2 linked regions of the Amycolatopsis sp. NBC_01480 genome follow. The main gene of each other region encodes a partner of the protein of the gene in region 2 in a complex. Links are inferred from orthologs where the notes say so. Each region holds a gene or a part of one and is shown on either strand. Other genes may lie near its edges.

Region 1 (15,278 bases), 3.7 Mb from region 2 along the record:
GGCCGGCAACGGCTGGATGCGCGGCGTGCAGGACGCGGCCCGGCCGTTGCGTTATGTGCTGGCGGGCAACGGGATCTCGGCCGTGCTGTGCCCACTCCTGGTCTATGTCGCGGATCTCGGGCTGGAGGGCTCGGCGATCGCGAACGTGGTGGCGCAGATCGTCTCCGCGTCGATGTTCCTCGTGGCGCTGGTGCGCGAACGCGTGCCGCTGCGGCCGGACTTCGGCGTGATGCGCGCGCAGCTCGCCCTTGGCCGCGACCTGGTGCTGCGCAGCCTCGCGTTCCAAGCGTGCTTCGTGTCCGCGGCGGCCGTCGCGGCGCGGACGTCCACCGAGGCGGTCGGGGCGCACCAAGTCGTGCTGCAGCTGTGGACGTTCCTCTCCCTGGTGCTCGACTCCGTCGCGATCGCCGCGCAGTCGCTGGTCGGCGCGGCGCTCGGCGGCGGGGCCGCGCGGCAGGCGCGGGGCGTGGCCTCCCAGATCGTCGCGTACGGGCTGATGCTGGGCTGTTTCCTGTGCGTGCTGTTCGCCGCGCTGTCCACCACGCTGCCGCACGCGTTCACCTCGGACCCCGGAGTGCTCGGCGAAATACCGCACGCCTGGTGGTTTTTCGTGGCGCTGCAACCGATCGCGGGTGTGGTCTTCGCCCTCGACGGCGTACTGCTGGGGGCCGGCGATGCCGCCTTCCTGCGCACCGCGACGCTGGTCAGCGCCGGCGTCGGCTTCCTGCCGCTGATCTGGCTGTCACTGGCCTTCGGCTGGGGGCTGACCGGGATCTGGGTCGGCCTGTCGCTGTTCATGGTGCTGCGTCTGGCCGCGGTCCTCTTCCGCTGGCGCTCGGGACAATGGGCGGTGGTGGGCGCCGTGCGCTGACGCCCCAGCGGCCTTCAGGCCGGTTGGAAGAACGCCAGCATCCGCCGGGCGGCGTCCGGGGACGTCAGGAGTTCCTGCATGTCCGCGGACATCCGGGCGGCGGCGCCGGTGCGCTCGAACATCTCGCGTTCGAATTCCCGGACGGCGGCGGGAAAGTCGTCCGGGTGCGCGGCCAGCGCGAGGCCGAGCCGTGCGCCGTCGAGCAACGCCATGTTGGCGCCCTGGCCCACCGGCGGCATCAGGTGCGCGGCGTCGCCGAGCAGGGTGACGCCCGGAGTCGACGGCCAGGTCAGGCCGATCGGGAGCGTGGTGATCGACCGGGGCTGGACCGTGTCGTCGCAGGCCGCGATCAGGGCGGTGAACCGGGGGTCCCAGCCGTCAAACTCCTCGATCAGGCGTGCCCGGGCAGCGGCCGGGTCGTCGAACGGGATGCCGCTGGTGGTGATCCAGTCCTCGGCGGTGTGGAAGAAGCCGAGGTAGACGCGGACGCGGCCGTCGCCATTGCGTTGCGCCGAAAGGGATAACCCGTCGCCGAGCACCCAGTAGTTGCCACGCCCGACCATCGCCGCGAGGTCGGGGTGGGTGCGATCGACATCGGGAATGCCGAGTTCGACAACGTGCTGGCCGGTGTGCGCCGGACGGGCGTCGGTGAGCAGCGCGCGGACCCGGGACTCCGCGCCGTCGGCCCCGACCAGCAGGTCGTACGTCGCGCTCCGCCCCGCGGAAAAGTGCACCCGCCCATCGGCCGTGGATTCGAACGCGTGCCCCCAGCGCACCATGCCCTCGGGCAGCGAATCGAGCAGCAGGTCCCGCAGATCGGCGCGGTCGACCTCGGGCCGCGCGGACGGGGCGTCCTCGGGCGTGTCCTCCTGCAGCAGCAGCGTGCCGTCCGGCTCGAGCAGCCGCATGTCCTGCCCCTCCGGGCGGGCGATCGCGTGGAACCGGTCGATCAGCCCGGCCTCGCGCAGCGCCGGCTGCCCGGAGTGGATGTCGAGCATACCGCCCTGACCGCGCGCGCCGCGTGACGGATCACGTTCGTACACCACGGCGTCGAAACCGTTCAGGTGCAACATCCGGGCCAGGATCAGCCCGCCCAGACCGGCCCCGATGATGGCGACGGTCCCTGGCTTCTCCGGCTGGTTTCCGTTCCCGGTAACCGTTTTGGAAGCACTGCCCGGCCGGTTCATCCGCGGAGCCGGGGTGCGAGCACCGAGCGCACGGCCTTGGCCACCTTGCCCGCGGCGGATCCGCCCGCTTCTTCGGCTTCCGGTTCCAGCACGTGCTGGAACTGCCCCAGCAGCTGGTTGACCGACCGCCACAGCGGGACGAACAGGCCGGCGACCGGACCGGCGCCGCGGATCGGGCCGTCGGACAGCTCGGTGACCTTCTTGGCGAGCGTGACCGTGCCCGGGTCGCGCAGGATCAGGTGGACCTCTTCGCCGACCAGCCGGAGTTCCATCTGACGGGCGGCGGTTTCCTCCGGGTTGGCGTCGGTGGTCGTCTCCGGGTCGAGCTCGTCGATCTTGGCGGCCACCGCGGCCGGGTCGACCCCGAGCTCGCGCAGCACCTTGGCCGCCATGCTGTTCTCCGCCTGCAGCATCGCCTCGAGCAGGTGATGGCTGCCGACCGCGGAGCCACCGGCCAGCGCGCTGGCGGTGGACACGGTGTCCTCGGTGGCGGCGGTGCCGGACGGCCACGGGCTGCCGGCCGGAGCCTCCTGCGCACCCCTCAGCTCCGCCAGCACGGTGGCCCGGATCTTGCCGATCGGGGTGATCCGCTCGGCCAGCACCTTCGCGCCGACGCCCTCACCTTCCGCGACCAGCGCGAGCAGGATGTGCTCCGTGCCGATGTAGTTGTGGCGCAGCTGCAGCGCCTCGCGCAGGGCCAGCTCCAGCGTCTTCTTCGCGCGCGGCGTGAACGGGATGTGGCCGCTCCGCTCGTCCGTGCCGGGCTTGACCACCGCGGCGATGTCGGCCCGCGCCGTCTCCTTGTCCAGCCCGAGCTGGGTCAGGGCCTTCGCCGCGATGCTGTCCTGCGTTTCGAGCAACCCCAGCAGGATGTGCTCCGTGCCGATGTAGTTGTGGTTGAGCCGTCTGGCCTCTTCCTGGGACGCGACGACTACCTGACGGGCCTTCACGGTGAATTTCTCGAACATGCTTCCATGGTTGCAACCCTGTCAATACACTGATATTGACAGGGTCACCATGCCGAAGGGAGGGTGCTGTGGAGTCACCGTCGGACTGGGAGGACCGGCTCGCGCGCTGGCAGAACGAGCTGGAGCTGTTCGAGCGGCTGGACGAGACCCCCTGGGTCACGCTGGCCAAGGCGGAGGCCGAGGCCGGCGTCTCCCGCTCGGCCCTGCGGTCCTGGTACCGCAACGGTGAGATCGAGTCCCGGCTGGTGGACGGCCCGAACGGGCCGCAGCGCCTGGTCCGGCTGGACGCGGTGATCGAGCGCGCCGCGGCTTCCCCGCGCATCCAGCGCCGGGCCGAACGGGAAGTCAGCCTGGAAGCCCAGGTCACCCTGCTCCGGCACCGGGTCGACCAGCTCGAGCTGCGCCTGGCCGCGCTCGAACGGAAGTAGCCGCCTGGAAGCGGCTCGGCCGATGCACGCGTGCTGGCCCGGAAGCAACCCGTCCGCAGGCCGGAATTCGCTGGCCCGCCCGCCCCCGCGATGCCACGGTGGGCAGCATGCGCACGTTTCACCAGATCGACGTCTTCACCGGCCGGTTCCTGCTCGGCAACCCGCTCGCCGTGGTGCACGGCGCCGAGGGGCTCACCGACGAGCAGATGGCCGCGTTCGCCCGCTGGACCAACCTCAGTGAGACGACCTTCCTGCTGCCCCCGGTCCACGCGGACGCCGACTACCGGGTGCGGATCTTCACCACCGAAGGCGAGCTGCCCTTCGCCGGGCACCCTACGCTGGGCTCGGCGCGGGCGTGGCTCGAAGCCGGCGGCGTGCCGAAGGCCGCGGACCTGGTCCAGGAATGCGGGGCCGGACTGGTGCGCGTGCGGCGCACGGGGGACCGGCTCGCGTTCGCCGCGCCGCCCCTGATCCGCGGCGGCGACGTCGATCCCGCGGATCTTGCTCAGGTGAAGCGCGCACTGCGCCTGAAGGACGAGGACGTCGTCGGCGCGCAGTGGGCCGACAACGGTCCCGGGTGGCTCGCGCTCCTGCTCAAGGACGCCGAAACGGTGCTCGCGATCGAGCCGGACGCCGCCGCCTTCGGTGAGCACGACAAGGTCGGCGTGGTCGGCCCGCACCCGTCCGGAGGCGAAACGGCCTTCGAAGTCCGCGCCTTCGTGCGCACCGCCGAAGACCCGGTGACCGGCAGCCTCAACGCCGCGATCGGCCAATGGCTGATCGGCACCGGGCAGGCGCCGGAGTCCTACGTCGCCGCCCAGGGCACCCGCCTCCGGCGCCGCGGCCGCGTCCACGTCGAACGGGACGGCTCCGACATCTGGGTGGGCGGTGACACGGTCATCGGCATCACCGGATCGGTCCGGCTGCCGTGACCAGGGCCGGGACCGGCCGGCTCGGCGCTGTGGCGAAAACCACCCAGGTAACGGCTATGTTTCGAGCTTGCTGAGGCGATACAACTTTCGAGGCGGCAGCGTGGGCGTCTTCCCCTGACGAACCGCTACCTCCTGGAGGAACCCTTGTCGCCCGGCCGCGCCACCGTCCGGTCCTGGCTCATCTGGCTCACCGCGGTCACGGTCTACCTGCTGGCCGTGTTCCACCGCACCTCGTTCGGCGTCGCCGGGTTGCAGGCGGCCGAACGCTTCGGCGTCGGCTCGGCCGCGCTCGGCACGTTCACCGTGCTGCAGGTCGGGGTCTACGCCGCGATGCAGATCCCCACCGGCGTACTGGTTGACCGGTACGGCCCGCGGCGGGTGCTCACCGCCGCCGCGCTGATCCTCGGGCTCGGCCAGCTGCTGCTGGGCTTCGCGAGCACTTACGGCGTCGGCCTCCTGGCCCGCGGTGTCCTCGGGCTCGGCGACGCGCTGACGTTCGTCAGTGTGCTGCGGCTCGTCGCGGCCCACTTCCCGGGACGGCAGTACGCGCTGCTGACGTCGTTCACCTCGGCGGTCGGCTACATCGGCAACCTCGCCGCCACAGTCCCGCTGACGCTGCTGCTCGACGGTCCAGGATGGACAGTCACCTTCCTGTCCGTCGGCGCGATCACCTTGCTGTACAGCGTTCCCGTGCTGCTGCGCGTGCGCGACACCCCGCTCGGCGTGCCCGAGCCGGTCCGTGAACCGGTGCGCGCGGCCGAGCTGGCCCGCCAGGTCCGCACGGCGTGGCGGGTGCCCGGCACCCGGCTGGGCTTCTGGGTGCACTTCACCACGATGTTCGCGCCGAACGTGCTGACGCTGCTCTGGGGTTTGCCGTTTCTGGTGCAGGGACAGGGTTTGCCGCCGGCGACGGCCAGCGCGCTGCTGACCGTGTTCGTCTTCGGCTCGATGGCGGGCGGCCCACTACTGGGCACGTTGATCGGCCGCCGGCCCTCGCTGCGGATGCCGCTGGTCGGCGGGTACCTCGGCGGCGCCGCGGTGGTGTGGGCGGTGCTGCTCGGCTGGAGCGGGCCGCTGCCGGTGGGCGTGCTGGTGCCCGCGTTCGCGTTCCTGGCGCTGGGCGGACCGGCGTCGATGATCGGCTTCGCGCTGGCCCGTGACTACAACCCGATGCACCGGGTCGGCACCGCGACGGGGGTGGTGAACGTCGGCGGCTTCGTCGCCACCACGATCACCGCGCTGGCCGTCGGCGTGCTTTTGCAGTGGACAGGCGGCAATTTCCGCGTCGCGCTGCTGGCCGTCGTGGTGGTGCTGGCGGTGGGCACGGCCCGGATGCTGGTGTGGTGGCGCCGCGCCCGCGCGCACCTGTTCGCGGCCGAAGCCCGCGGCGAGGCGGTGCCGGTGCGCATCCGCCGCCGCCCTTGGGACACCGTCCCCGAAGCCCCGGTGCCCGCCGTCGCCGCCTGACCGCCAGAGCCGCCGCTAAGGCCTCCTTACCCGCGTGGCACGCGGGTAAGGAGGCCTTGACGGACTCAGGCCGAGTCCTGCCCGCTGCCCGCCGCACCCGGTCTGGATAGGGTTTCTCCCGTGTCCCGCCCGAAAGAACCGCGCCGCCCCGCTCCGCCGCCCGGTCTGCTGATCGTCGACAAACCGTCCGGAATGACCTCGCACGACGTGGTCGCGCGCGCCCGGCGGATCATGGGCACCCGCAAGGTCGGCCACGCCGGCACGCTCGACCCGATGGCGACCGGCGTGCTGGTGCTCGGCATCGAGCGCGCCACCAAACTGCTCGGCCATCTCGCCCTGGACCGCAAGACCTACCTCGCGACGCTTTCGCTCGGCAGCTCCACCACCACCGACGACGCGGAGGGCGAAACCCTCACCGAGGCGGAGCCCGGCGCCGTCGCGAAGGTGACCGACGAGCAGATCGCCGCGGGGATCGCCGCGCTCACCGGCGACATCCAGCAGGTGCCCAGCGCGGTCAGCGCCGTGAAGGTGGACGGCAAGCGCGCGTACGCCCGCGTGCGCGCCGGCGAGGAGGTCGTCCTCCCGCCGCGCCCGGTCACCGTCTTCCGCTTCGACCTGCTGTCCACCCGCCGCGAGGACGACCGCGTCGAGCTGGACGCCGTGGTCGAGTGTTCGTCCGGCACGTACGTCCGCGCGCTGGCCCGCGACCTCGGCGCCGCGCTCGGCGTCGGCGGCCACCTGCGGGCCTTGCGGCGCACCACCGTCGGCCCGTTCACCCTGGCCAAGGCCCGCACGCTCGACCAGCTCGAAGAGAAGCCGGAGCTGTCGCTGGACCTGGACGCGGCCGTCGCCGCCGCGTTCCCGCGCCACGACCTCGACGCGGCCGCCGCGCGCGCGGTCCGGCACGGCCAGCGAATCCCGGCGGTCGGCATCGAAGGCACGTACGGCCTGTTCGCGCCCGACGGCCGCGTGCTCGCGCTGGCCGCCGACACCGACGGTGCGGCCCGGTCGGTGGTGGTCCTGCTCCCCGCATAGGGTGGGCTCCGAGCAGACACCGGCGCGGGGAGAGTTGAGGACAGTGCAGCGGTGGCGTGGGCTGGGAGACCTCCCGGGCGGCTGGGGACGGTGCGTGGTCACCATCGGCGTGTTCGACGGCGTGCACCGCGGGCACCAGGCGCTCATCTCGCGCACGGTGCGGGCGGCGGCCGAGCGCGGCCTGCCGAGCGTGCTGCTGACCTTCGACCCGCACCCGTCCGAAGTGCTGCGCCCCGGCAGCCACCCCGCGCAGCTGACCACGTTGCGGCGCAAGGCCGAACTGGTCGAGAGCATGGGCATCGACGCGTTCGCGGTGCTGCCGTTCACGCTCGAGCTGTCGAAGCTGAGCCCGGACGAGTTCGTGCACGAGGTGCTGGTGGACCGGCTGCACACCGCGGCCGTGGTGGTGGGCGACAACTTCACCTTCGGGTTCAAGGCGGCGGGCGACGTCGCGCTGCTGCGCCGGCTCGGCCAGCGCTTCGGTTTCGTGGCCTACGGTGCGGAGCTGCAGGGCCGCTCGCTCGCCGAGGGCGACCGCGCGGCCAACGACATCACCTTCTCCTCCACCTACATCCGCTCGTGCATCGACGCGGGCGACGTGGTCGCGGCCGCCGACGCGCTCGGCCGCCCGCACCGGCTGGAGGGCATCGTCGTGCGCGGTGACGGCCGGGGCCACGACCTCGGCTACCCGACGGCGAACCTGTCCACGCCGCGGTTCGCCGCAGTGCCCGCGGACGGCGTATACGTCGCCTGGTTCACGCGCTCGTCGGACCCGGGGCGGCGGCTGCGCGCGGCCGTCTCGGTGGGCACGAACCCGACGTTCTCCGGTCGCGAGCGCACCGTCGAGGCGTTTGTGCTCGACGTCGACGAGGACTTCTACGGCCAGCACGTGGCGCTCGACTTCGTGACCCGCCTGCGCGACCAGGTCCGCTTCACCCGCTCCGAAGACCTGGTCACGCAGATCGACGACGACGTCGCCCGCACCCGCAAGGAGCTGGCCGCCGGCGACTGAGCGTGTTCCCCTGGTCGGGCACACCGCGGGGCGGAAAGGGCAGTTCCGGTCACCTGAAGGCCGTCGCGGTGGCAAGATACTCACCAGCGGTATCGACGACGTGGGGCTGAGGGGGAGCGGAACGGGTGGAGGACCACAAGATCGTTCAGCGGAACGTGGCGCTGCAGCGGGAGTGGTACGGGGAGCCGCTCGGTGACCGTGTGCGCAGGCTGGTGGTGGCCTTCGACGTGTCCCAGGCTTTCCTGGCCGAGGTGCTCGGGATCAGCGCGCCGATGCTCAGCCAGGTGATGAGCGGGCGGCGGGCGAAGATCGGCAACCCGGTGGTGCTCGCGCGGATGATCATGCTCGAGCGCAAGATCCTCGTGCCCGAGGTCGCGGCGGGCAACCGCGACGCGATGCAGTCGGCGCTGGAGGACGTGCGCGACGCGCGGCCCACGGTCGGCCGCGACAACATCCCGCTCGGCTCGGACGACAAGACGGTGCTCGCCGCGCTGCGCGAGCTGGCGGAGGACGAGGACCTGGCCGAGGCGGCCAAGCGCCTCGACGACGACTTCCCGGCGATCGCCGACCTGCTCCGCCGCGCCGGGGCGAGCCACTAGCCGGTGCGGCTGTTCTCCGCGCTCAGGCCGCCGGCCGACGTCGCCGCCGAGGTGGCGGACGCGCTCGGCGACGGTGATCCGGCGCTGCGCTGGGCCGAGCCCGCGGGCTGGCACGTCACGCTCGCGTTCTACGGCGAAGCCGACATCGGCGAGCGCACCTCCTTTCTCCGCACCGCGCTGGCCGGACGGCCGCCGGTCGAGGTCCGGCTCGGCCCCGCGGGAACTTTTCCGGGCGTCCTGTGGTTGGAAGCCCGGGGAGACGGCCTCGCCGACCTGGCGCACGCCGCCGGCGCGGAGTCCGAACGGCCGTATCGCCCGCACCTCACGCTCGCCCGGTTCCCGCGCGAAAGCGGCCCGGGGGAGTGGCCGCGACGGCTCGCCGGGTTCGCCGGCCGGGCCTGGACCGCGGGGCGCGTGGTGCTGATGGCGAGCGACGGCCGGCCGTACCGCGAGGTCGCGGCATTCGGCCTGCACCGCGCCTGAAGGCGCAGATCACACGGCTGGTAATCTCGATGATCGGGTCCGGCTGCAGTCCGTGGCGGCCGAGACCGGCTACCCGGCCGCGCAGCGCGGCCCGGGCCCCACGGCACTGAGTATGAGGAGTTACCCCAGTGGCACTGTCCACCGATGAGAAGAAGACGATCCTGGCCGAGTACGGCTTGCACGACTCGGACACCGGATCCCCGGAGGCGCAGGTCGCGCTGCTGACCAAGCGCATCGTCGGGCTCACCGAGCACCTCAAGGAGCACAAGCACGACCACCACTCCCGTCGTGGCCTCCTGCTGCTGGTCGGCCGTCGCCGCCGGCTGCTGAACTACACGGAGAAGGTGGACGTGGCGCGTTACCGAGAGCTGATCAAGCGCCTCGGCCTGCGCCGCTAGCTGTAACCCGAGGGGGAGTGACCGCCGGTCGCTCCCCCTCGGCCTAGTACCACCCACAGGCGGCGCGAGCGCGCTGGAGGAACCGTCCGCCGGTCCTCGGTAGTGGTTCCCGGGCAGACGGCCCGGGGGCTTCGATCGAAGACCGGCCTCACTCCTCGAGCGTCCTCAGGCGTAACGGGTCCCAGGATGGGAGACTCGCGTCGTACGAAGGAACTAAAGAGGAGATACACCCTATGACCGACTCCACCGGAGTCACCGTGCACGAAACCACTGTGCATGAATCAGAAGCAGTGCTGGACAACGGCCGTTTCGGCACCCGCACCGTCCGCTTCGAGACGGGCCGCCTGGCCAAGCAGGCCGCCGGCGCCGTGGTCGCGTACCTCGACGAAGAGACCATGCTGCTGTCCGCCACCACGGCGTCGAAGCACCCGAAGGAGCACTTCGACTTCTTCCCGCTGACGGTCGACGTCGAAGAGCGCATGTACGCCGCGGGCCGCATCCCCGGCGCGTTCTTCCGCCGCGAGGGCCGCCCGTCCACCGACGCGATCCTCACCTGCCGCCTGATCGACCGGCCGCTGCGCCCGTCGTTCGCCGACGGCCTGCGCAACGAGATCCAGGTCGTCATCACCGTCCAGAGCCTCAACCCGGACGACCCGTACGACGTGCTCGCGATCAACGCCGCCTCGGCGTCGACCCAGATCGCCGGCCTGCCGTTCTCCGGCCCGGTCGGCGGCGTCCGCGTCGCGCTGATCGAGGACCAGTGGGTCGCGTTCCCGACCTGGTCGCAGCTGGAGAAGGCCACCTTCAACATGGTCGTGGCCGGCCGGATCGTCGGCGACGACGTCGCCATCATGATGGTCGAGGCCGAGGGCAGCGAGCACACGCTCGACCTGATCGCCGCGGGGGGCAAGGCGCCGGACGAGGTCTCGGTCGCCGAGGGCCTCGAGGCCGCCAAGCCGTTCATCAAGGTCCTGTGCGAGGCGCAGCAGCGCCTGGCCGCGGACGCCGCCAAGCCGACCGGCGAGTTCCCGGTCTTCCTGGCCTTCGAGCAGGACATCTACGAGGCCGTCGCCGCGATCGCGACCGACGACCTGGCGAACGCCCTGCAGATCGCCGGCAAGCAGGCCCGCGACGCCGCGACCGACGAGGTCAAGGCCACCGTGCTGGCGAAGGTCGGCCTGGGCGAGGGCGAGGCCTTCGAGGGCCGCGACAAGGAGATCGGCGCCGCCTTCAAGGCGCTGTCGAAGAAGATCATGCGCAAGCGCGTGCTCACCGACAAGATCCGGATGGACGGCCGCGGCCTGACCGACATCCGCTCGCTCTCGGCCGAGGTCGCGGTGATCCCGCGGGCGCACGGCTCGGCGCTGTTCGAGCGCGGCGAAACCCAGATCCTGGGCGTCACCACGCTGAACATGCTCCGCATGGAGCAGCAGATCGACTCGCTCTCCCCGGAGACGCACAAGCGCTACCTGCACCACTACAACTTCCCGCCCTTCTCCACCGGTGAGACCGGCCGCGTCGGCTCGCCGAAGCGCCGCGAGATCGGCCACGGCATGCTCGCCGAGCGCGCCCTGGTGCCGGTGCTGCCGAAGCGGGACGAGTTCCCGTACGCGATCCGCCAGGTCTCCGAGGCGCTGGGCTCCAACGGCTCGACCTCGATGGGCTCGGTCTGCGCGTCCACCATGGGCCTGTACAACGCCGGCGTGCCGCTGAAGGCGCCGGTCGCGGGCATCGCGATGGGCCTGATCTCCGACGAGGTCGACGGCGAGACGCGCTACGTCGCGCTGACCGACATCCTCGGCGCCGAGGACGCCATGGGCGACATGGACTTCAAGGTCGCCGGCACCAAGGACATCATCACCGCGCTGCAGCTGGACACGAAGCTCGACGGCATCCCGTCGGAGGTCCTCGCGGCCGCGCTGAAGCAGGCGAAGGACGCCCGGCTCACCATTCTCGAGGTCATCAACGAGGCCATCGACGGCCCGGACGAGATGAGCCCGTACTCGCCGCGCGTCACCAGCGTGAAGATCCCGGTGGACAAGATCGGCGAGGTCATCGGCCCGAAGGGCAAGATGATCAACTCGATCACCGAGCAGACCGGTGCCGACATCTCCATCGAGGACGACGGCACGATCTACGTGGGCGCGGCCGACGGCCCGTCGGCGGAGGCGGCGATCGACCTGATCAACGCCATCGCCAACCCGCAGCTGCCCAAGGTCGGCGAGCGCTTCCTCGGCACCGTGGTGAAGACGGCCGCGTTCGGCGCGTTCGTCTCGCTGCTGCCGGGCAAGGACGGCCTGGTGCACATCTCCAAGCTGGGCAACGGCAAGCGGATCAACAAGGTCGAGGACGTGGTCAACGTGGGCGACAAGCTCCGCGTCGAGATCGCCGACATCGACAACCGCGGCAAGATCAGCCTGATCGTGGTCAAGGAAGAGGAGGCTGCCCCGGCCGCCGACTCGACCGACGCCCCGGCCGAGGCCGACAAGGCCGAAGCCAAGTAAGACACCGCTTCGCCACAGCGCGTAGCAGCAGTTGTCCGTGAAGGCCTCCTTACCCGCGCTGGTAAGGGGGCCTTCACGGCATGTGAGTAAGGAACCCATGGCACGGCAGGTTTCCGGGCACGAGCAGCCCGTCGGCAGCACCCGCACGCTCGAGTCCACTTCGGACGGTGCGGTGGTCAGGCGGAGCGTGCTCCCCGGCGGGCTGCGGGTGATCACCGAGCACGTCCCGGCCTCGCGCTCGGCCACGGTCGGGCTGTGGGTGGGCGTGGGCTCGCGCGACGAGCCGCCGGCCGTCGCCGGAGCCGCGCACTACCTCGAGCACCTGCTGTTCAAGGGCACGGCCAACCGCGACGCGACGCAGATCGCCGAGGAGATCGACGCCGTCGGCGGCGAGTTCAACGCGTTCACCGCCAAGGAGCACACCTGCTACTACGCGCAGGTGCTCGACGCGGACCTGCCGCTGGCCATGGACCTGGTCACCGACGTGGTCTTCGAGGCGCTGTGCACCGACCGCGACATGGACACCGAGCGCAGCGTGGTGCTCGAAGAGATCTCCATGCGCGACGACGACCCCGAGGACCTGCTGCACGAGACGTTCGTCGGCGCGATCCTGGGCGAGCACTCGCTGGGCCGCCCGGTGCTGGGCACCGAGCAGTCCATCACGGACATGGCGCCGGCCGCGTTGCGCGGGTTCTACAAGCGCCGTTACACGATGCCGCGGATGGTGCTGGCGGTGGCCGGCAACGTCGAGCACAGCCAGGTGCTTCGCTTGGTGCGCAAGGCATTGCGCGACCGGCTGAACGGCGCGGGCACCCCGGTGCCGCCGCGGTCCGGGCGCGCCCGCATCCTCACCGTGCCGAAGCTGGCGCTGCACACCGACGACACCGAGCAAGCCCACGTGATGCTGGGCCTGAAGTCGTTGTCGCGCCACGACGAGCGTCGGTTCGCGCTCTCGGTGCTGAACGCGGCGCTCGGCGGCGGCATGAGCTCGCGGCTGTTCCAGGAGATCCGCGAACGGCGCGGGCTGGCGTACCAGGTGTACTCGTCGGTCGCGAGCTACGCGGACACCGGCCACATGGCCGTGTACGCGGGTTGCCAGCCGGAGAAGCTGGGCGAGGTCGCGGGCGTGATCCGCGACGTGCTCGACCAGGTCGCGGCGGACGGGCTGAGCGAGGCCGAGGTGGCGCGGGCCAAGGGCCAGCTGCGCGGCGGGCTGGTGCTGGGCCTGGAGGACACGGCTTCGCGCATGTCGCGCATCGGCAAGAACGAGCTGAACTACGGGCAGTACCTCGGCGTGGACGCCACCGTCGCGCGGATCGACGCGGTCACCACCGAACAGGTGTGTGCGCTGGCTCGCACTCTGCTGCGCCGCCCCGGTGGCGTGTCGGCCGCCGCGGTGGTGGGGCCGTACGCTCACGCCGACGACCTGCCGGACGACCTGCACGAGGTGATCGCGTCATGACCGAGTCCCCGATCCGCGTCGGCGTGCTGGGCGCGCGCGGCCGCATGGGCCAGACGGTGGTGGAGGCCGTCGAGGGGGCGCCCGACCTCGAAGTGGTGGCCGCGCTCGACGCCGGCGACGACTTCGCGCCGCTGTCCGCCGCGCAGGTGGTCGTGGACTTCACCCACCCCGACGCGGTCATGGACAACCTGAAGTACTTGGTGGAGCACGATGTGCACGCCGTGGTCGGCACCACCGGCTTCAGCGAGGAGCGGCTGGCGACGCTGCGTTCGCTGCTGGAGCCGAAGCCGTCGCTCGGGGTGCTGATCGCGCCGAACTTCGCGCTCGGTGCCGTGCTGGCGATGCGCTTCGCGGCCCAGGCGGCGAAGTTCTACCAGTCCGCGGAGATCATCGAGCTGCACCACAACCGCAAGGCCGACGCGCCGTCCGGCACCGCCTCGCACACCGCGCGGATGATCGGCGCCGCGCGCAAGGCCGCCGGGCTCGAGCCGGGGCCGGACGCGACGACGTCCGGATTGGACGGTGCCCGCGGCGCGCTGATCGAGGACGTGCCGGTGCACTCGGTCCGGCTGCCCGGGCTGGTGGCGCACGAGGAGATCCTGTTCGGCGGCGTGGGGGAGACCCTGACCATCCGGCACGACTCGCTCGACCGGACCTCGTTCATGCCCGGGGTGCTGCTCGGCGTGCGCTCCGTGGTTTCGCGGCCCGGCCTCACGGTCGGCCTGGAGAACGTGCTCGACCTGTGAGGGCCCGCAATGTCGCGCTGCTGCTGACCGCGGCGCTGGTGGTGTACCTGGTGCTGCTGGCCGACCGGGCGGTGGCGCTGTTCGCCACCGGGTCGGCGGCCGGCATCGCGCTCGGCGTCGGCGTGTTTCTCTTGCCGCTGCTGGGCGTGTGGATCGTCGTGGCCACCTGGCGCTCCGGCGTCCAGATCCAGCGGCTTTCGCGGCGGCTGGACGCCGAGGGCGGCCTGCCCGACGTGTCCGACCTGCCGCGCCGCCCGTCCGGCCGGGTCGACCGCGACGCCGCCGACGCCTGGTTCGAGGGCCGTCGCGCGGAGGTCGAGGAGAACTCCGGCGACTGGCGCGCCTGGTACCGCCTCGCCTACGCCTACGACATCGCGGGCGACCGCCGGCGGGCCCGCGCGACCATGCGCAAGGCCGTCGACCTGGAAGCCGCCGACCGCTGACGAAAACAGGGGTCGGCGCTCAATAGGGGTTGCTTCGGCAGCAGATCCGTGCTGCGTCAGTGCAGCCAGCCGGCGAACAGCGCGGGGGACGCGGCGAGCAGGCTGAACCGCACCCAGCGCCCGGCCAGGCCGGCGGCGAGGAACGTGCTCATCCGCATCCGCACCATCCCGGCCAGTACGCTGGTGGCCATGAACGGCGGCAGCCCGACCAGCGAGCTGACCCCGTAGGTGCCCGCCATCCAGTTCGGGTGGCGCTGGCAGCGCTCACGCAGGGCTTCGACCTTGCTGCGCAGCACTTTCGTCCGGCGGTGCCAGCGCTCCCGGCGCTCCGTCGGTGGCCGTTCGCGGACCCGGTGCAGGCGATCGTGCAGGAACTTCGGCAGTTTGATGCTGCCGCGCGCGGCGAGGAAGTACAGCAGCTTCCCGGCGATCTGCCCGGCCGCCACGGCCGCGCCCAGCCACAGCCAGTGCGGGTTGTGCTGGCTCGCGCACAGCCCGACCACGAACAGCTCGGCGTTCACCAGCGGCACGATGGCCGAGCCGAACGCGACGCCGAAGGTGATCAGCAGCCAGCCCATCGTGCCTCCCCCCGGTGAGTGATTCTCGGTGATTCCGGTCATTCCAAGCTAGCAGCCGTCACGAAAAGGTCACGGGGGTTAACCCCCCTCTTCGGCCGGGGGCGGCCACCAGAAGATCACGTGGACGTCGGTTTCCGGCCACCTGCCGCTGCCAGTCTGGCCAGG
Region 2 (15,073 bases):
GCTGGCCGTGGCCGGGTTCGTGACGCGGGACCGCCGTTCGGTGATGTTCGCGCCGCACCTGGCCTGGCGCGACGCGCCGGTGGCCGACCGGATCTCCAAGCGCGTGGGCCTGCCGGTGACGCTGGAGCACGACGTGAACTCGGCCGTCGTCGGCGAGCACCGGTTCGGCGCCGCGCGCGGCGCGCAGGTGGCGGCGCTGGTCGCGCTGGGCACCGGCATCGGCGCCGGCCTGCTGCTCAACGGCGAGATCTACCGCGGCGCGTACGGCGTCGCGCCCGAACTGGGCCACCTGACCATGGTGCCCGGCGGGCGGGCCTGCCCGTGCGGCAAGTACGGCTGCTGGGAGCGCTACTGCAGCGGCACGGCGCTGGCCGCCACGGCCGTCGAGCTGCTCGCGCGCTACCCCGGCCGCTCGACGGTGCTGTCCCGCGAGATCGCCGGCGACCCGGGCTCGGTCACCGGCCGCCGGGTGGCCGGCGCCGCGCGCGACGGCGACCCGATCGCGCTGCGGGCGATGGCCGAGCTGGCCAAGTGGCTCGGCGAGGGCCTGGCGCTGGTGGCGGACGTGTTCGACCCGGAGATCATCGTGATCGGCGGCGGGGTGTCGGAGTCCGCGCCGCTGTTCCTCGACGAGGCCCGCGAGCATTACGCCGGGGCGATCACCGGCGCCCGCTACCGTCCGCTGGCCCGCATCCGCACCGCGCACCTCGGTGACGACACGGCGATCGTCGGCGCCGCGGCGCTGGCCGTCGACGCCGCGAAGGCTCCCGGAGCCGAAGTCGGTGTGACAGGCTGAAGGCGTGACGCCGAGGACCGCCAACCGCTTCGTGCGGTGCACCACCTGCGGCCGGCTGCACTGGGGCGCGTTCGGCGCGGCCGGGCTCCTGCTTTCGGATCCCGCGCGCGGCGTGCTGCTGCAACGACGGGCCTGGTGGGTGCACAACGGCGGCACCTGGGCCCTGCCCGGCGGCGCGCTGGAAGTGGGCGAGACCGTGCGCGACGCGGCCGCCCGCGAGGCGTGGGAAGAGGCGGACGTGGCGAAGTCGGACTTCCGCGCGTTGTCGGCTTCGGTGCTGGACCACGAAGTCTGGCGCTACACCACAGTGCTCGGCGTCGCCCACAGCTCGCTCGACGCGCGCGTGGCGAACCAGGAGAGCGCGGAGGTCCGCTGGGTCGAGCCCGACGCCGTCGCGGATTTGCCGCTGCACAGGGATTTCGCCGGGTCTTGGCCACTGCTGCGCGCACAGATCGGCCGGGAGCTGGTGCTGGTGGTGGACGGCGCGAACGTGGTCGGCTCGCGCCCGGACGGCTGGTGGCGTGACCGCCGCGGCGCGGCCGAGCGGCTGCGCGACCGGCTGGTGAAACCGGCCGAGTCGGGGATCCCGGACGCGGTCGCGGGGATCGGCGCCGGGCCGGAGTGGACGTGGTGGCCGCGGGTGGTGCTCGTCGTCGAGGGGCAGGCCCGCGGCGTCGAGCCGGTGCCCGGCGTGCAGGTCGTCTCCGCCGAGACCGACGGCGACTCGAAGATCGTCGAGGTCACCGCGTCGGCCCGCACCCGCCCGGACGACCACGTGGTGGTGGTGACGGCCGATCGTGAGCTGCGCGGCCGCGTCACGGACCTCGGCGCTTCGGTGATGGGGCCGGGCACGCTGCTGCGCCACCTCGACGGCTGAAGGCTCCGGTAAGGCCTCCTTAACCGCGTTCTACGCCGGTAAGGAGGCCTTAACCGCGTCCTACGCGGGCAAGGAGTCCTTGACGGACTTGCCCGGCTCAGCGGGCGATGCCGTCCCGCATCTCGGCGACCAGCGACGCGACCACTGCCTTGAGCGAGCCGTTGTACTGCTTCGCCACCGCCCGTTGCCGCAGGTAGCTCGGGCCGCAGGCCAGGATCGTCTCGACGTCGCGCAGTTCGGCCGCGCAGTCGAGGCGGCGGGCCACCGGCTCCAGGCGGTCCAGCAGGTCGGCGATGTCGTCGGTGACCAGGCGCTCGCGGCCGGCGGCGTCGAGGATGACGATCGCGTCGATGCCGTAGCGGGCGGCGCGCCACTTGTTCTCCTGGACGTGCCACGGCGGCAGCGTCGGCAGCCGCTCGCCGTTGTCCAGGCGGGTGCTGAAGTCCTCCACCAGGCACTGCGTCAGCGCCGAGATGGCGCCGACCTCCTCCAGTGTCGGCAGGCCGTCGCAGACGCGCATTTCGATCGTGCCGAAGTGCGGCGCCGGGCGGATGTCCCAGCGGATCTCGGAGAAGTGGTCGATCACGCCGGTGGTGAACATGTCGGCCACGTACCGCTCCAGCTCGCTCCATTCGGCGAACTGGAACGGCAGCCCGGCCGTCGGCAGCTGCTGGAACATCAGCGCCCGGTTGGACGCGTACCCGGTGTCCTCCGCGCCCCAGTACGGCGAGGACGCCGAGAGCGCCTGCAGGTGCGGCGCGTAGTTCAGCATCGCGTCGAGCACGGGCAGCGCCTTGTCGCGGTGGTCGAGGCCGACGTGCACGTGGACGCCGTAGATCAGCATCTGCCGGCCCCACCACTGGGTGCGGTCGATCAGCTTGGCGTACCGCTCCTTGTCGGTGACTTTCTGCTGGTACCAGTTGGAGAACGGGTGCGTGCCGGCGGAGAACAGCTCCACGCCCAGCGGGTCGGTCACCTTGTGCACCACGTCGAGCGATTCGGTGAGGTCGGCCTTCAGCTCGGCGACCGTGGTGCAGACGCCGGAGATCACCTCGATGGTGTTGAGCAGCAGCTCCTGTTTGATCTTCGGGTGCTCGGCGGCGCCGTCCGGGCGCACCTGGTCGAGGATCCGCTCGGCGACCGAGGACAGCTCGCCGCTGCGCCGGTCCACCAGCGCCAGTTCCCACTCCGCGCCGATGGTCGAACGGCGTGAAGGGGTGAAGTCGATCCGCATGCCCGCCCGGTCAGACCTGGGCGCCGTTGTGCGGGTCCGCGCCGGGCGGCGGGCCCTGGCGCACGCGCAGCAGCAGGAGCGCGATCGCGGTGGCGAGCGCGAGGATGCCCAGCGGCATGGACAGCGAGGGACTGACGCCGATCAGGTTCGGCACGATCAGCAGCAGCAGCCCCACCACGAAGAACAGCAGGACCACGAACGCGCCCTTGCGCGGGCGGGGCAGGGGCGGCGGCTCCGGCGGGACGAAGTGCTCGTCGTCCTCGGCCGGGTCGTCGGAGAACATGGTGGCGTCCCACGTCGTGCCGCCGCCGCGCCAGCCTTCGCTCGGCTCGGCGGGCTTCTCCTGCTTCGCGGGCGGCGTGCTGGGCGGGCTGGTGTCCGAGGGCCGATCGGCCGCCGTGTCCTCGGCGACCTCCAGCGCGTCCTCGGCGAACACGCCCACCCCCTCCGCGCGCAGGTCCGCCACGATCTCGGCGAACGTCGCGTCGACGTCCTCAGGCCCGTCCGTGCCTTTCCCCCTGCTCATCAGGCACCTACCTGTCCCGCCCGCGTCGCCCGGGCGAAGTCGACACTGCTGCTGAAGATCAGTTCCGCGTCGTTGTCCTGGGTCGCGACGTGAAAACTGTGCTCCAGCACCACTTCGGTGACGTCCGTGCTGGAGATCCCGGCCAGCACGAGCCGTGAGTTCTCGGGCTCGACGACGTGGTCGACCCGCGAGTGCAGCAGCAGCACCGGCTGCGTGACCTTGCCGAGGTCGGCGCGCACCAAGCGCCACAGCTGCGCCAAGCTGGCGGCGGCGCGCACCGGGGTGCGCGGGTAGGCCAGCTCCGTCTCGCCGGGCTTGGCGATGTCGTTCGCGATCGCGGGCACCGAGGGGACGACGTGCGCCAGCAGCGGCAGCAGCTCCGTGTCCCACTTCAGCCGGGTCACCGACGGGTTGACCAGCACCAGGCCGGCGATCCGGTCGCCGAACTCCTCGGCCAGCCGCAGCGTGAGCGTGCCGCCCATGGACAGGCCGCCGACGTACACCGTCTCGCAGGTGGACAGCAGCGCGAGCAGCTCTTCGCGGACGGCGCCGTACCAGTCTTGCCAGGTCGTGCGGTTCAGGTCCTGCCAGCGGGTGCCGTGGCCGGGCAGCAGCGGGCAGCGGACCGCGTACCCGGCTTCGGCCAGGTGGTCGCCCCAGGCCCGCAGCCCCGCCGGCGTGCCGGTGAAGCCGTGGCAGAGCAGGAACCCGGCCCCGGACGAACCGGTGTGGGCGAACGGTTCCGCGCCGGCGAGCACGCCCATGACGAACGCCTTCCGATCGAAGCGGTGTAGGTCTTCCATGCTCTCACGCTCGCGCGGTGTTGTGGGGCCCCGGCCGGTGCCCGTGCTCACCCGCCTGCGCTGTGAGATCGGTCGCTGCCGGGCAGTAGCCCCCGGTCTCGCATTGTGCGCGGACCGCCGGGTTTCGTAGTCTTGACGACTGAGAACTCGGACGTCGGGCCACGGGAAGGACAAGAGCGCGGTGGTGTACTGGCTCATGAAGTTCGTGTTCATCGGTCCGCTGCTCAAGACGCTGTGGCCGACCAAGGTCGTCGGCGCGGAGAACATCCCCGAGACCGGCGGCGTGATCCTGGCCGGCAACCACCTCGCGGTGGCCGACTCGTTTTTCATGCCGCTGCGGGTCAAGCGCAAGGTCACCTTCCCGGCCAAGTCCGAGTACTTCACCGAGCCGGGCCTGAAGGGCCTGCTCAAGAAGTGGTTCTTCACCGGCGTCGGGCAGATCCCGATCGACCGCTCCAGCGGCAACGCGGCGCAGGCCGCCCTCGACACCGCCACCCGCCTGGTCCGCGAGGGCCACCTGCTCGGCATCTACCCCGAGGGCACGCGCTCGCCCGACGGCCGGCTGTACAAGGGCAAGACCGGCGTCGCCCGGATCGCGCTGGAGTCCCGCGGCCTGGTGGTGCCGGTGGCCATGGTCGGCACCGACAAGGTCAACCCGATCGGCTCCAAGATGTGGTGGCCGCGCCGGCTGGAGATCCGCTTCGGCACGCCGCTGGACTTCTCGCGGTACGACGGCCTCTCCGGCGACCGCTTCATCGAGCGGTCGATCACCGACGAGATCATGTACGCGCTGATGGAGCTGTCCGGCCAGGAGTACGTGGACATCTACGCGGCGAAGGCCAAGGAGCTGATCGCCGCCGAGGCCGCGGGCGTCAAGGCGAAGGTGCCGGAGCAGCCCACGGGCCGTGCCGCCGACCGGGTGCCCGAGACCAAGGCGGGCTAGCGGCGCTCCGAAGCGACGCTGATACGTTTTCGCGATGCGTTTTTTCTACGACACCGAGTTCATCGAGGACGGCGTGACGATCGACCTGGTGTCGATCGGTGTCGTTGACGAGCGCGGCCGCGAGTTCTACGCCGTGTCGACCGATTTCGACCCGGGCAAGGCCGGCCCCTGGGTGCGGGACAACGTGCTGCCGAAGCTGCCCTCGCCGGCCGACCCCGCGTGGCGCAGCCGCGAGAAGATCCGCACCGACCTGCTGGAGTTCCTCGGCAAGCCGCCGGGCGGCATCGAGCTGTGGGCCTGGTTCGCGGCCTACGACCACGTCGCGCTGGCCCAGCTGTGGGGCCCGATGCCCGCGTTGCCGCGCCAGCTGCCGCGCTTCACGCGTGACCTGCGCCAGCGCTGGGAGGACGCGGGCAAGCCCAAGCTGCCCGCCGCCCCGACCGACCAGCACGACGCGCTGGCCGACGCCCGGCACAATTACCAGCGCTGGGACGTCATCGAATCGGCCTTCCGCCGCCGCTGACACCGGGGCTTGCCGTGATGGGGGAGCGCGGTGCGTCGTCTGCTTGCTGTTTTCGTGGGGCTGGTGCTTGTCGCGGGACTGGCCGCGTCGGCACCGAGCCCGACTTCGCCGCGGGACTACCTGATCTACGCGCTCAGCCTGCTGCGGGCCCGCTCGATCGACCGGGATTCCCTCGACTGGCCTGAGGTGGAAGCCGGCGCGTTGCACCTGGCGGCGAGCGCGTCCGACCGGGCGGGCACCTACCCGGCGATCCAGAGCGTGATCCGGCAGCTGGGCAACCCGCACACCAGCCTGCTCACCCCCGCGCAGGCCGTGCCCCCGCTGCCGCAGACCATCGAGGTGCCGTCCAACTGGACCTCCGGTGACGTGGCCGTGCTGACCATCCCCGCGTTCACGTTCGACCCGGACGGCGAACGCCGTTACGTCGCCGCCGGGCAGACCGCGGTCGCGAACGCCGATTCGGGCCGTCCGTGCGGCTGGATCGTCGACCTGCGCGGCAACATCGGCGGGGCGATGGCCCCGATGCTCACGGTCCTGGCGCCGCTGCTGGACGAGGGCCTGCTGGGCTCGTTCGAGGGCCCCGACGGCACGAGCACCTGGACCCTGCACGCCGGTCAGGTCCTGCTCGACGGCCGGCCGCAGGCCGCGGAGGTCAACCCGCTGCGCCTGGCCCGCCCGCAACCGCCGGTCGCCGTGCTCACCGACGGCCAGACGGCCAGCTCGGAGAAGCGACACTCGTGGCGTTCCGCGGTCTCTCCCGCACTGCCAGCTTCGGTCAAGCCACTGCTGGTTTCGCCACCGGCAACGAGGCCTACCGGCTCAGCGACGGCGCCGTCCTGCGGGTCACGTCCTCGCGCGACGTCGACCGGGCCGGCCGCGTTTACGACAACATCCCGATCCAGCCGGACCACCCGCTGCCCGCGGCCGCGACCACCGATCAGGAGGTCGCGGCCGCGACGGCCTGGCTGCACACCCAGCCCGGGTGCGCCCGCCACTGAGTCAACGGCGCGCGCGAACGGCCGCCGCGAGCGTGTCGAGCAGGCCGGTGGTCGTGTCCCAGTCGAGGCAGGCGTCGGTGATCGACTGGCCGTAGGTGAGCTCGGAAGCCCGGCCCAGTACCAATTCCTGGCGTCCGGCGGTCAGGAAGCTCTCCATCATCAGCCCGACGATCCCGCGCTCGCCCGCGGCGATCCGCGCGGCCAGCTCGGTCACCACCTCGCCCTGGCGGACGTGGTCCTTGCGGCTGTTGCCGTGGCTGGCGTCGATGATCACGCGCTCCGGCAGGCCCGACTTCTTCAGCCGCCCCAACGTCTCCGTCACCGAGGCGGGGTCGTAGTTGGGGCCGGCCGAGCTGCCGCGCAGGATCACGTGGCAGTCGGGGTTGCCGGAGGTGGTCAGCAGCGCCGCCAGGCCGTCGACGTTGATGCCGGGGAACACGTGCGACGCCGCGGCCGCGCGGGTGGCGTCGACCGCCACCTGGATGTCGCCCTCGGTCGAGTTCTTGATCCCCACCGGCATCGACAGCGCGCTGCACAGCTGCCGGTGCACCTGGCTCGCCGCCGTGCGCGCGCCGATCGAGCCCCAGGTGACGATGTCGGCGATGAACTGCGGCGTGATCGGGTCCAGGAACTCGCACCCCACCGGCAGGCCGAGCGCCGACACGTCGAGCAGCAGCTTGCGGGCCAGCCGAAGGCCCTTGTTCACGGCGAAGGTGCCGTCGAGGTCCGGGTCGTTGATCAGGCCCTTCCAGCCCAGCGTGGTGCGCGGCTTCTCGAAGTACACGCGCATCACGATGTGCAGGTCGCCGCGCAGCTCCTCGGCCTTGGCGGCCAGCTTGCGGGCGTAGTCGAGCGCGGCTTCGGGGTCGTGCACCGAGCACGGGCCGACGACGACGGCGAGCCGGTCGTCGCGCCCGTCGAGGATGTCGACAGTCTCACTGCGGCCGGTTTGCACGACCTTGGCCACGGCGGCGTCCACGGGATGGTCCTCGCGGAGCAGGGCGGGGGAGATCAGCGGGCTGATCGCGGTGGTGCGCTGGTTGTCCAGCGAACCCGCGTCGGCGGGCCCGGCACTCAGCTGGGGGGTGATCACGGCGGGTGGTTCCTTCCTGGAGGACACCGACCCGCGGGCAACTCGCCGAGCCGGTGGAAATCCGGCTCGGGCGGTGGTGGTCAGCGCAGGTTCACGCCGCCGTGCCCACCCGGGGCCGGCTTCGTAAACCAGAAATAGCGCTGCACGAGGCCAAGGTAGCACAAGCGTGACGGTGTACCGATTCGCCAGGTGGTACGGGCTGCACCGATCCAGAGGAAAGCCGCTACCCTGGCGGCGAAATGTGACTGCAATCTCCACGTGACGAAAAGACGGAGGCTCGAGATGCGTGTCGGTGTGCTGACGGGTGGCGGGGACTGCCCGGGCCTGAACGCGGTGATCCGCGCGGTGGTCCGCAAGGGCATCGAGGTGCACGGCTGGGAGCTCGTCGGCTTCCGCAACGGGTGGCAGGGGCCGCTCACCGGCGACAGCAGGCCGCTCGGCCTCGACGACGTCGAAGACATCCTCACCCGCGGCGGCACGATCCTGCGCTCCTCGCGGACGAACCCGTACAAGGTCGACGGCGGGGTCGAGAAGATCAAGTCCGTGCTGGCCGAGCAGCAGGTCGACGCGCTGATCGCGATCGGCGGCGAGGACACCCTCGGCGTCGCGAAGCGGCTGACCGACGACGGCGTCGGCGTGGTCGGCGTGCCCAAGACGATCGACAACGACCTGGGCGCCACCGACTACACGTTCGGCTTCGACACCGCGGTGTCCATCGCGACCGAGGCGATCGACCGGCTGCACACCACCGCGGAGTCGCACCACCGCGCGCTGGTCATCGAGGTCATGGGCCGGCACGCCGGCTGGATCGCGCTGCACTCCGGCGTGGCCGGCGGCGCGAGCGTGATCCTCATGCCGGAGCGCGAGTTCTCCGTCGACCAGGTCGTGGAGTGGGTCGAGCGCCGGTTCGAGCGCGAGTACGCGCCGATCATCGTGGTGGCCGAGGGCGCGCTGCCCGAGGGCGGCCAGGAGAAGCTGCTGACCGGCGAGAAGGACTCCTTCGGGCACGTCCGCCTCGGCGGCATCGGCAACTGGCTCGCCGACGAGATCGCCCACCGCACCGGCAAGGAGTCCCGCGCCGTGGTGCTCGGGCACGTGCAGCGCGGCGGCACGCCGACCGCGTACGACCGCGTGCTCGCCACGCGCTTCGGCCTGCACGCGGTGGACGCGGTGGCCGACGGCGACTTCGGCGTGATGGTGGCGCTGAAGGGCACCGACATCGTCCGCGTGAAGCTGTCGGAGGCGACCGCCGAGCTCAAGACCGTGCCGCTGGAGCGGTACGAAGAGGCCGAGGTCTTCTTCGGCTGAGTCTTTCCCGCGCCGGGTGGGACCAGCCCCACCCGGCGTACGGGGGCGCGCGGGATTCCGGGCGCCCCGGGTGATCATTACCTTCGCTGCCATGCGGATTCTCTTGGCGGGCTTGGCCCTGTTCTCCCTGGCGGCGGTCCCCGGCCCCACAGTGCCCACTGTGTCCACTGTGTCCACTGTGGACGGGATCTGGCAGGCCGATGGCTACGGCCAGTTCGTGGCGGTCTCAGGCGGCCGGCTGACCACGTACGACGTCACTTCGGTCAGCTGCCTGCCGGGCTCGCTCACCGGCACCGGCGACGGCACGACGTTCACCACGAGCGAGGGCACCGTCGCCACGATCCGCCAGGACAAGCTGAGCTTCGACGGCGACCTGGGCGTGCGCTCGCTGCGCCGCCTGCCGGGCGGGCTGCCCCGCGCCTGCCAGGCGGCGCCGGACCGGAGCGCACTGTCCACTTTCGACGTCTTCTGGCACACCTATGCCGAGAACTACCCGTTCTTCGCGGCGAAGGGCGTCGACTGGCGGGCCGAGGGCCAGGCCGCGCGAGCCGAGGTGGCCGCGCACCCGGAACGGCTGTACGACGTCCTCTGCGGACTGATCACCCCGCTGCACGACGCGCACGTCGGCCTGCTGACGCCGGACAAGCGCTGCACGTCGCCGCGGCCCGGCACGCCGGACCCGTCGATCATCCCGCGGGCCGTCGCTGTGACGGACGCCGCGCTCAGCGCCCCGGTACAGCGCTGGGCGGACGGGGCGATCTCGTACGCCGACCTGCCGGGTGGCCTCGGCTACCTGCGGATCACCGGATTCCAGGGCTACACGGACACTTTCGCCGGTGATCGCGAGGTCCTGGACCACGCGCTCGACGCGATCTTCACCGCTTCACGCGTGGGCTCGCTGCGCGGGCTGGTGCTCGACTTGCGGGTGAACGGCGGAGGCGCCGACCCGCTCGGCCTCGCCGTCGCGGCCAGGCTGACCGACGCGCCGCACTTCGCCTACGCCAAGCGCACGCGCAACGACCCGGCCGACCCGTCGCGGTTCACCGCACCGCAGCCGTTCACCGTGCGCCCGGCCGCCGGACCGCGCTACACCGGCCCGCTCGCCGTGCTGGTGGGGAACCTCGACGTGTCGGCGGGGGAGACGTTCACGCAGGCGCTGCTCAACCGCACCCCGCGGCAGGTGCTGATCGGCGAGAACACCCAGGGCGTCTACTCCGACACGATGGACCGGACGCTGCCCGAACCGGGCTGGACCGCCGTCGTGCCCAACGAGGAGTACCTCGACCCGCGCGGGCGCACGTACGACGGCACGGGCATCAGCCCCGACGTCCGCACGCCGGTCTTCACCCCCGTCGAGTTGGCGGCCGGCCGCGACACCGCGCTGGCCACGGCACGCCGTCTGCTGGGCGGCCGCTGACTCTAGGACGCCGGCGCCTGCCACGGCGGCCGGACCCAGTCCCAGTGCGGCACCGGCTCGTCCGTGGCCGGCCCGGCGCCGGGCGCCGAGAACAGCACGGCCAGCCGGCTGCCCCACTCCAGGTAGCCGGCGAACGAGGCGCGGAACTCCGGGTCGGCGGGCAGCCCGGCCTCGTCGGCGGCGTCGAGCAGGAGCGACACCCAGCGTCGCCGCTGCTCCTCGGTGATCCCGCGGCCGAGGTGCCGGCCGATCATGTGCGGGTGCCCGCCGTGGTGCGCGGTGTATTCCGCCGGCCCGCCGAGCACCTCGCCGAGCCAGGTCGCGACGTGCTCGGCGTGGTGCGCGTCCATGGCGCGGAAAACCGGCTCCAGCAACGGGTCCTGGAGCACGTGGCCGTAGAAGACCTCGGTCAGGCGGGTGAGCGCCGGGCCGCCGCCGGCCCACTCGTACAGGGTGGGCGGACGGGCGCCGCCCAGGCCCGTGACGGCCGTCGGCTCGTAGTGGCGCATCTCTTCGAGGTCCCCGACGTAATCGCGGATCGCCGCGAAGAACGCCGGGAAGTGCGGGCCGGTGCGGAAGCCCTTGAGGTGGTCGTCGGCCGAAGTCCACCGGATCGCCAGGACGTAGCGCGTAGGGTCTTCGGCGCAGCGGCTGAGGTCGTAGCCGAGGCATTGGGGTGCCTTCGCGAGCGAGACGGCGGCCTCGGCGTACGCGGCTTCGAACGCCGTCGTCCGATCGGCCGGAATGGTGTAGCGCAGGTATTCCACGATCATGCGGTCAGCAGACCGCACCCGGCGCGGCCGGGCAACCACGTACTTTCCGGTGCGTAGCTTCAGGAGGCCGTGATGACGGGCAGGCGTTACTGGTGCCCGGTCGAGCTCGCCGTCGACGTGATCGGCGGCCGGTGGAAGCCGGTGATCCTGGCGCACCTCAAGGAGGGCGTGCACCGCTACGGCGAGCTGCGCCGCCGCATGCCGGGCATCAGCGAGAAGATGCTCACCCAGCAGCTGCGCGAGCTGACCGCCGACGGGCTCGTCCGCCGCGACAGCCTCGACGGCCGGGTGCCGCACGTCGAGTACCGGCTCACCGAGGAGGGCGAGGCGCTCGGCCCGGCGCTCACCGCGCTCTACGCCTGGGGCGAACGCCGGGCCGCGGCCACCGGGGTCACCTTCGAGACACCGGCCTGACCGCTAGGCCACCTTCAGGGACATAGCTGCCTTGAAGGTGGCGCGGCGACGGGTGGGTCACTCCGGGCGGGTCGCGGCGGGGTCCGTCGCGTCCAGGTGCCGCTCCAGCGCGTCGAGCCGGTCGGACCAGAACCGGCGGTACGGCGCGAGCCAGGCATCGACCTCGGCCAGCGGCTCGGCGCGGAGCTGGTAGCAGCGGCGCTGGGCCGCGACCCGCACCGTGACCAGGCCCGCCTCCCGCAGCACGCGCAGGTGCTTGGACACGGCGGGCTGGCTCAGCGCCAGCTCGTCGACCAGCTCGCCGACGGACCGCTCGCCGTCGCGGAGCAGGTCGAGGATCGAGCGGCGGCGGGGCTCGGCGAGGACGTCGAAAGTCTGCATCACACCAGGGAATGTGCCGCGCCGCGTTCATGCCTGTCAAGGAATGTTCGAATTGCCCGGTGTTGTATCTGGACTAGACCATTGACCTAATGGTCTAGTCCACTTTACGGTGTGACGGTCCCCACCTCGTCCCGTCACCTGGTGTGACTCCCCGAAGGGAGCCCGGCATGGTAGGTCCGCGCAAGAGGAGCTTCTTGTCCCTGATCGGCACGGTGAGCGCCGCGCTCGTCGGCCTCGCCCTCGCCGCCACGGCAGCGCCCGCTGCCCCGGCCTCGGACAGAGAGGCCGCGCCGGCGAGCGCGCAGGCGTCCGTCGGCAAGGTCGTCGGTTACTTCACCGAATGGGGTGTCTACGACCGGAACTACCACGTCAAGAACGTCGAGACCTCCGGCTCGGCGGCGAAGCTGACGCACATCAACTACGCGTTCGGCAACGTGACCAACGGCGGCTGCGCGATCGGCGACGCGTACGCCGACTACCAGAAGACCTACGACGCCGCGGGCAGCGTCGACGGCGTCGCCGACACCTGGGACCAGCCGCTGGCCGGCAGCTTCAACCAGCTGAAGAAGCTCAAGGCCAAGCACCCCGGCCTGAAGGTGCTCTGGTCGTTCGGCGGCTGGACCTGGTCCGGCGGCTTCGGTCAGGCCGCGCAGAACCCGGCCGCGTTCGCCGACTCCTGCTACAACCTGGTCAACGACCCGCGCTGGGCCGGCGTGTTCGACGGCATCGACCTCGACTGGGAGTACCCGAACGCCTGCGGCCTGAGCTGTGACACCAGCGGCGCGGCGGCGTTCAAGAACGTGATGGCGGCGATGCGGGCCAAGTTCGGCTCCTCGAAGCTGGTGACCGCGGCCATCACCGCCGACGGCACGAACGGCGGCAAGATCGACGCCGCCGACTACGCGGGCGCGGCCCAGTACGTCAACTGGTACAACGTGATGACCTACGACTACTTCGGCGCCTTCAACGCGCAGGGCCCGACCGCCCCGCACTCGCCGCTGACCTCCTACAACGGGATCCCGACCGCAGGCTTCTACGCCGACGCGGCCATCCAGAAGCTCAAGAGCAAGGGTGTGCCGGCGTCGAAACTGCTGCTGGGCATCGGGTTCTACGGCCGCGGCTGGACCGGTGTCACACAGGCCACCCCGGGCGGCACCGCCACCGGCCCCGCGGCGGCCAAGTACGAGCCGGGCATCGAGGACTACAAGATCCTCAAGTCCAGCTGCCCGTCCACCGGCACGATCGCGGGCACCGCGTACGCCAAGTGCGGTTCGAACTGGTGGAGCTACGACACCCCGGGCACGATCGCGGGCAAGGTCAGCTACGCCAAGACCCAGGGCCTCGGCGGCGCGATGGTCTGGGAGCTCTCGGGCGACACCACCAACGGCGAGCTGGTCACGGCCGTCGCCAAGTGAAGGCACCAGTGGAATGACTCCCCGGTGTGGCCGGCCGCGCACGAGCGCGCCGGCCGCACTGGGCCCCACGGAACCGAGCCCGCCGGAACCCCTCCGGCGGGCTCGTCCGGTGTCCGGAAGCAGAACTGTCGGTGTCCCGGATTATCGTGCGGGACGTGAAGTTCACGGGATTCGGGGAGTACGCCGTCGATTTCTACGACGGGCTGGAGGCCGACAACTCCAAGTCCTACTGGGACCAGAACGTGGCGGTGTACCAAGGCGACGTGCGGGCGCCGATGGAGGCGCTGCTCAAGGAGCTTTCGCCCGAGTTCGGCCAGGGCTTCGGCGAGGGCAAGGTGTTCCGGCCGTACCGCGACGTGCGGTTCGCCAAGGACAAGACGCCGTACAAGACGCACTGCGGCGGGGTGATCGAGGCCGGCCGCGGCGGCGGCGCGTACTACGTGGAGCTGGGCCCGGCCGGGCTGCGCGTCGGTGGCGGCTGCTTCCACCTGGCGTCGGATCAGCTGGCGCGGTTCCGCACGGCGGTCGACACCGAGCTGCACGGCCCGGTGCTGGAGAAGATCCTGGCCACGCTCCGGCGCGGCGGCTGGGAGATCAACGGCGACCGGCTCAAATCACGCCCGCGCGGCTTCGCCGAGGACCACCCCCGCATCGACCTGCTCCGGTACCGCTCGGTCTACGCCGCGCGCACCTGGGAGCCCGCCGACTTCCTGCACGAGCGCGAGGCGCTGGAGCGCGTCCGCAAGTCGTGGCGGCAGCTGCGGGCGTTCAACGAGTGGGCCCGCGACCACGTCGGGCCGAGCGAGCAGCCCCGGCGCTGACCCCGCCCCGTTCGGAGGAATCCCAGTACGCGCGTACCGGAAAATCGCTGGTCATCGGGCTGCCGGGCCGGCGGATCCGGCTCTGACCAGGGCGAAGGCGAAGGTCGCGGCCGCGGTGAGCCGAACCACCGTCCGGCCGACGGTGGTGAGCGACCCGTCAGGTTTCTGAACAGTTCCTCTGAACTTTCGGTATCGGTACAGACGTGGGCGGGACGAAGGACTACTCTCAACGAACGTGAGCCGACGCGCGAAGATCGTTTGTACCCTGGGCCCTGCCACCTCCACGCCGGAGAAGATGCAGGCACTCGTAGACGCCGGAATGGACGTCGCGAGGATGAACTTCAGCCACGGAAGCCACAGCGACCACAAGCAGGTCTACGACCTGGTCCGGTCCGCCGCGGCCCAGAGCGGCCGCCCGGTCGGCATCCTCGCCGACCTGCAGGGCCCGAAGATCCGGCTCGGCACGTTCGCGAGCGGCTCGGTCGAGTGGCACACCGGCGACATCGTCCGGATCACCGTCGAGGACGTCGCCGGCACCCATGACCGGGTCTCCACCACCTACAAGGGACTGGCCAAGGACGCCAAGCCGGGTGACCGCCTGCTCGTCGACGACGGCAAGGTCGGCCTCGTGGTCAAGGGCGTGGAGGGCCCGGACGTGGTGTGCGAGGTGACCGAGGGCGGTCCCGTCAGCAACAACAAGGGCGTTTCGCTGCCCGGCATGGACGTCTCGGTCCCAGCTATGTCCGAAAAG

Evidence for each region.
Region 1: OG371_RS29645 (region 2) and OG371_RS46330 share a complex: the UniProt entries of both Bacillus subtilis proteins name them as parts of the possible RNA degradosome complex. The link is inferred for Amycolatopsis sp. NBC_01480 from one-to-one orthologs.

Annotation. Positions count from the first base shown.
Region 1 is NZ_CP109442.1:9,929,164-9,944,441, reverse strand. Bases 9,275-12,248 are described here. They hold OG371_RS46330 (polyribonucleotide nucleotidyltransferase), read left to right. Parts: upstream 9,275-9,613; coding sequence 9,614-11,884; downstream 11,885-12,248. Other genes in these bases: OG371_RS46325 (M16 family metallopeptidase), read left to right, coding at 11,982-12,248; rpsO (30S ribosomal protein S15), read left to right, coding at 9,275-9,380. Also shown: OG371_RS46390 (MATE family efflux transporter), read left to right, coding at 1-871; OG371_RS46385 (FAD-dependent oxidoreductase), read right to left, coding at 886-1,983; OG371_RS47580 (Clp protease N-terminal domain-containing protein), read right to left, coding at 2,055-3,026; OG371_RS46370 (excisionase), read left to right, coding at 3,095-3,454; OG371_RS46365 (PhzF family phenazine biosynthesis protein), read left to right, coding at 3,562-4,386; OG371_RS46360 (MFS transporter), read left to right, coding at 4,531-5,853; tRNA pseudouridine(55) synthase TruB, read left to right, coding at 5,974-6,888; OG371_RS46350 (bifunctional riboflavin kinase/FAD synthetase), read left to right, coding at 6,932-7,900; OG371_RS46345 (helix-turn-helix transcriptional regulator), read left to right, coding at 8,026-8,499; OG371_RS46340 (2'-5' RNA ligase family protein), read left to right, coding at 8,503-8,982; more of rpsO, read left to right, coding at 9,111-9,274; more of OG371_RS46325, read left to right, coding at 12,249-13,346; dapB (4-hydroxy-tetrahydrodipicolinate reductase), read left to right, coding at 13,343-14,092; OG371_RS46315 (tetratricopeptide repeat protein), read left to right, coding at 14,089-14,535; OG371_RS46310 (hypothetical protein), read right to left, coding at 14,592-15,113; OG371_RS46305 (GtrA family protein), read left to right, coding at 15,278-15,278. UniProt on the Bacillus subtilis protein: Involved in mRNA degradation. Catalyzes the phosphorolysis of single-stranded polyribonucleotides processively in the 3'- to 5'-direction. Necessary for competence development in Bacillus subtilis.
Region 2 is NZ_CP109442.1:6,187,943-6,203,015, forward strand. The notes cover bases 7,320-10,088. They hold OG371_RS29645 (6-phosphofructokinase), read left to right. Parts: upstream 7,320-8,075; coding sequence 8,076-9,101; downstream 9,102-10,088. Other genes in these bases: OG371_RS29640 (3-deoxy-7-phosphoheptulonate synthase), read right to left, coding at 7,320-7,790; OG371_RS29650 (S41 family peptidase), read left to right, coding at 9,193-10,088. Also shown: OG371_RS29600 (ROK family protein), read left to right, coding at 1-796; OG371_RS29605 (NUDIX domain-containing protein), read left to right, coding at 801-1,673; OG371_RS29610 (glutamate--cysteine ligase), read right to left, coding at 1,771-2,907; OG371_RS29615 (hypothetical protein), read right to left, coding at 2,918-3,433; OG371_RS29620 (alpha/beta hydrolase), read right to left, coding at 3,433-4,197; OG371_RS29625 (lysophospholipid acyltransferase family protein), read left to right, coding at 4,418-5,179; OG371_RS29630 (polyadenylate-specific 3'-exoribonuclease AS), read left to right, coding at 5,214-5,702; OG371_RS29635 (S41 family peptidase), read left to right, coding at 6,440-6,700; more of OG371_RS29640, read right to left, coding at 6,702-7,319; more of OG371_RS29650, read left to right, coding at 10,089-10,518; OG371_RS29655 (group II truncated hemoglobin), read right to left, coding at 10,521-11,291; OG371_RS29660 (winged helix-turn-helix transcriptional regulator), read left to right, coding at 11,364-11,705; OG371_RS29665 (ArsR/SmtB family transcription factor), read right to left, coding at 11,763-12,086; OG371_RS29670 (glycoside hydrolase family 18 protein), read left to right, coding at 12,254-13,501; OG371_RS29675 (DUF2461 domain-containing protein), read left to right, coding at 13,657-14,322; pyk (pyruvate kinase), read left to right, coding at 14,558-15,073. UniProt on the Bacillus subtilis protein: Catalyzes the phosphorylation of D-fructose 6-phosphate to fructose 1,6-bisphosphate by ATP, the first committing step of glycolysis.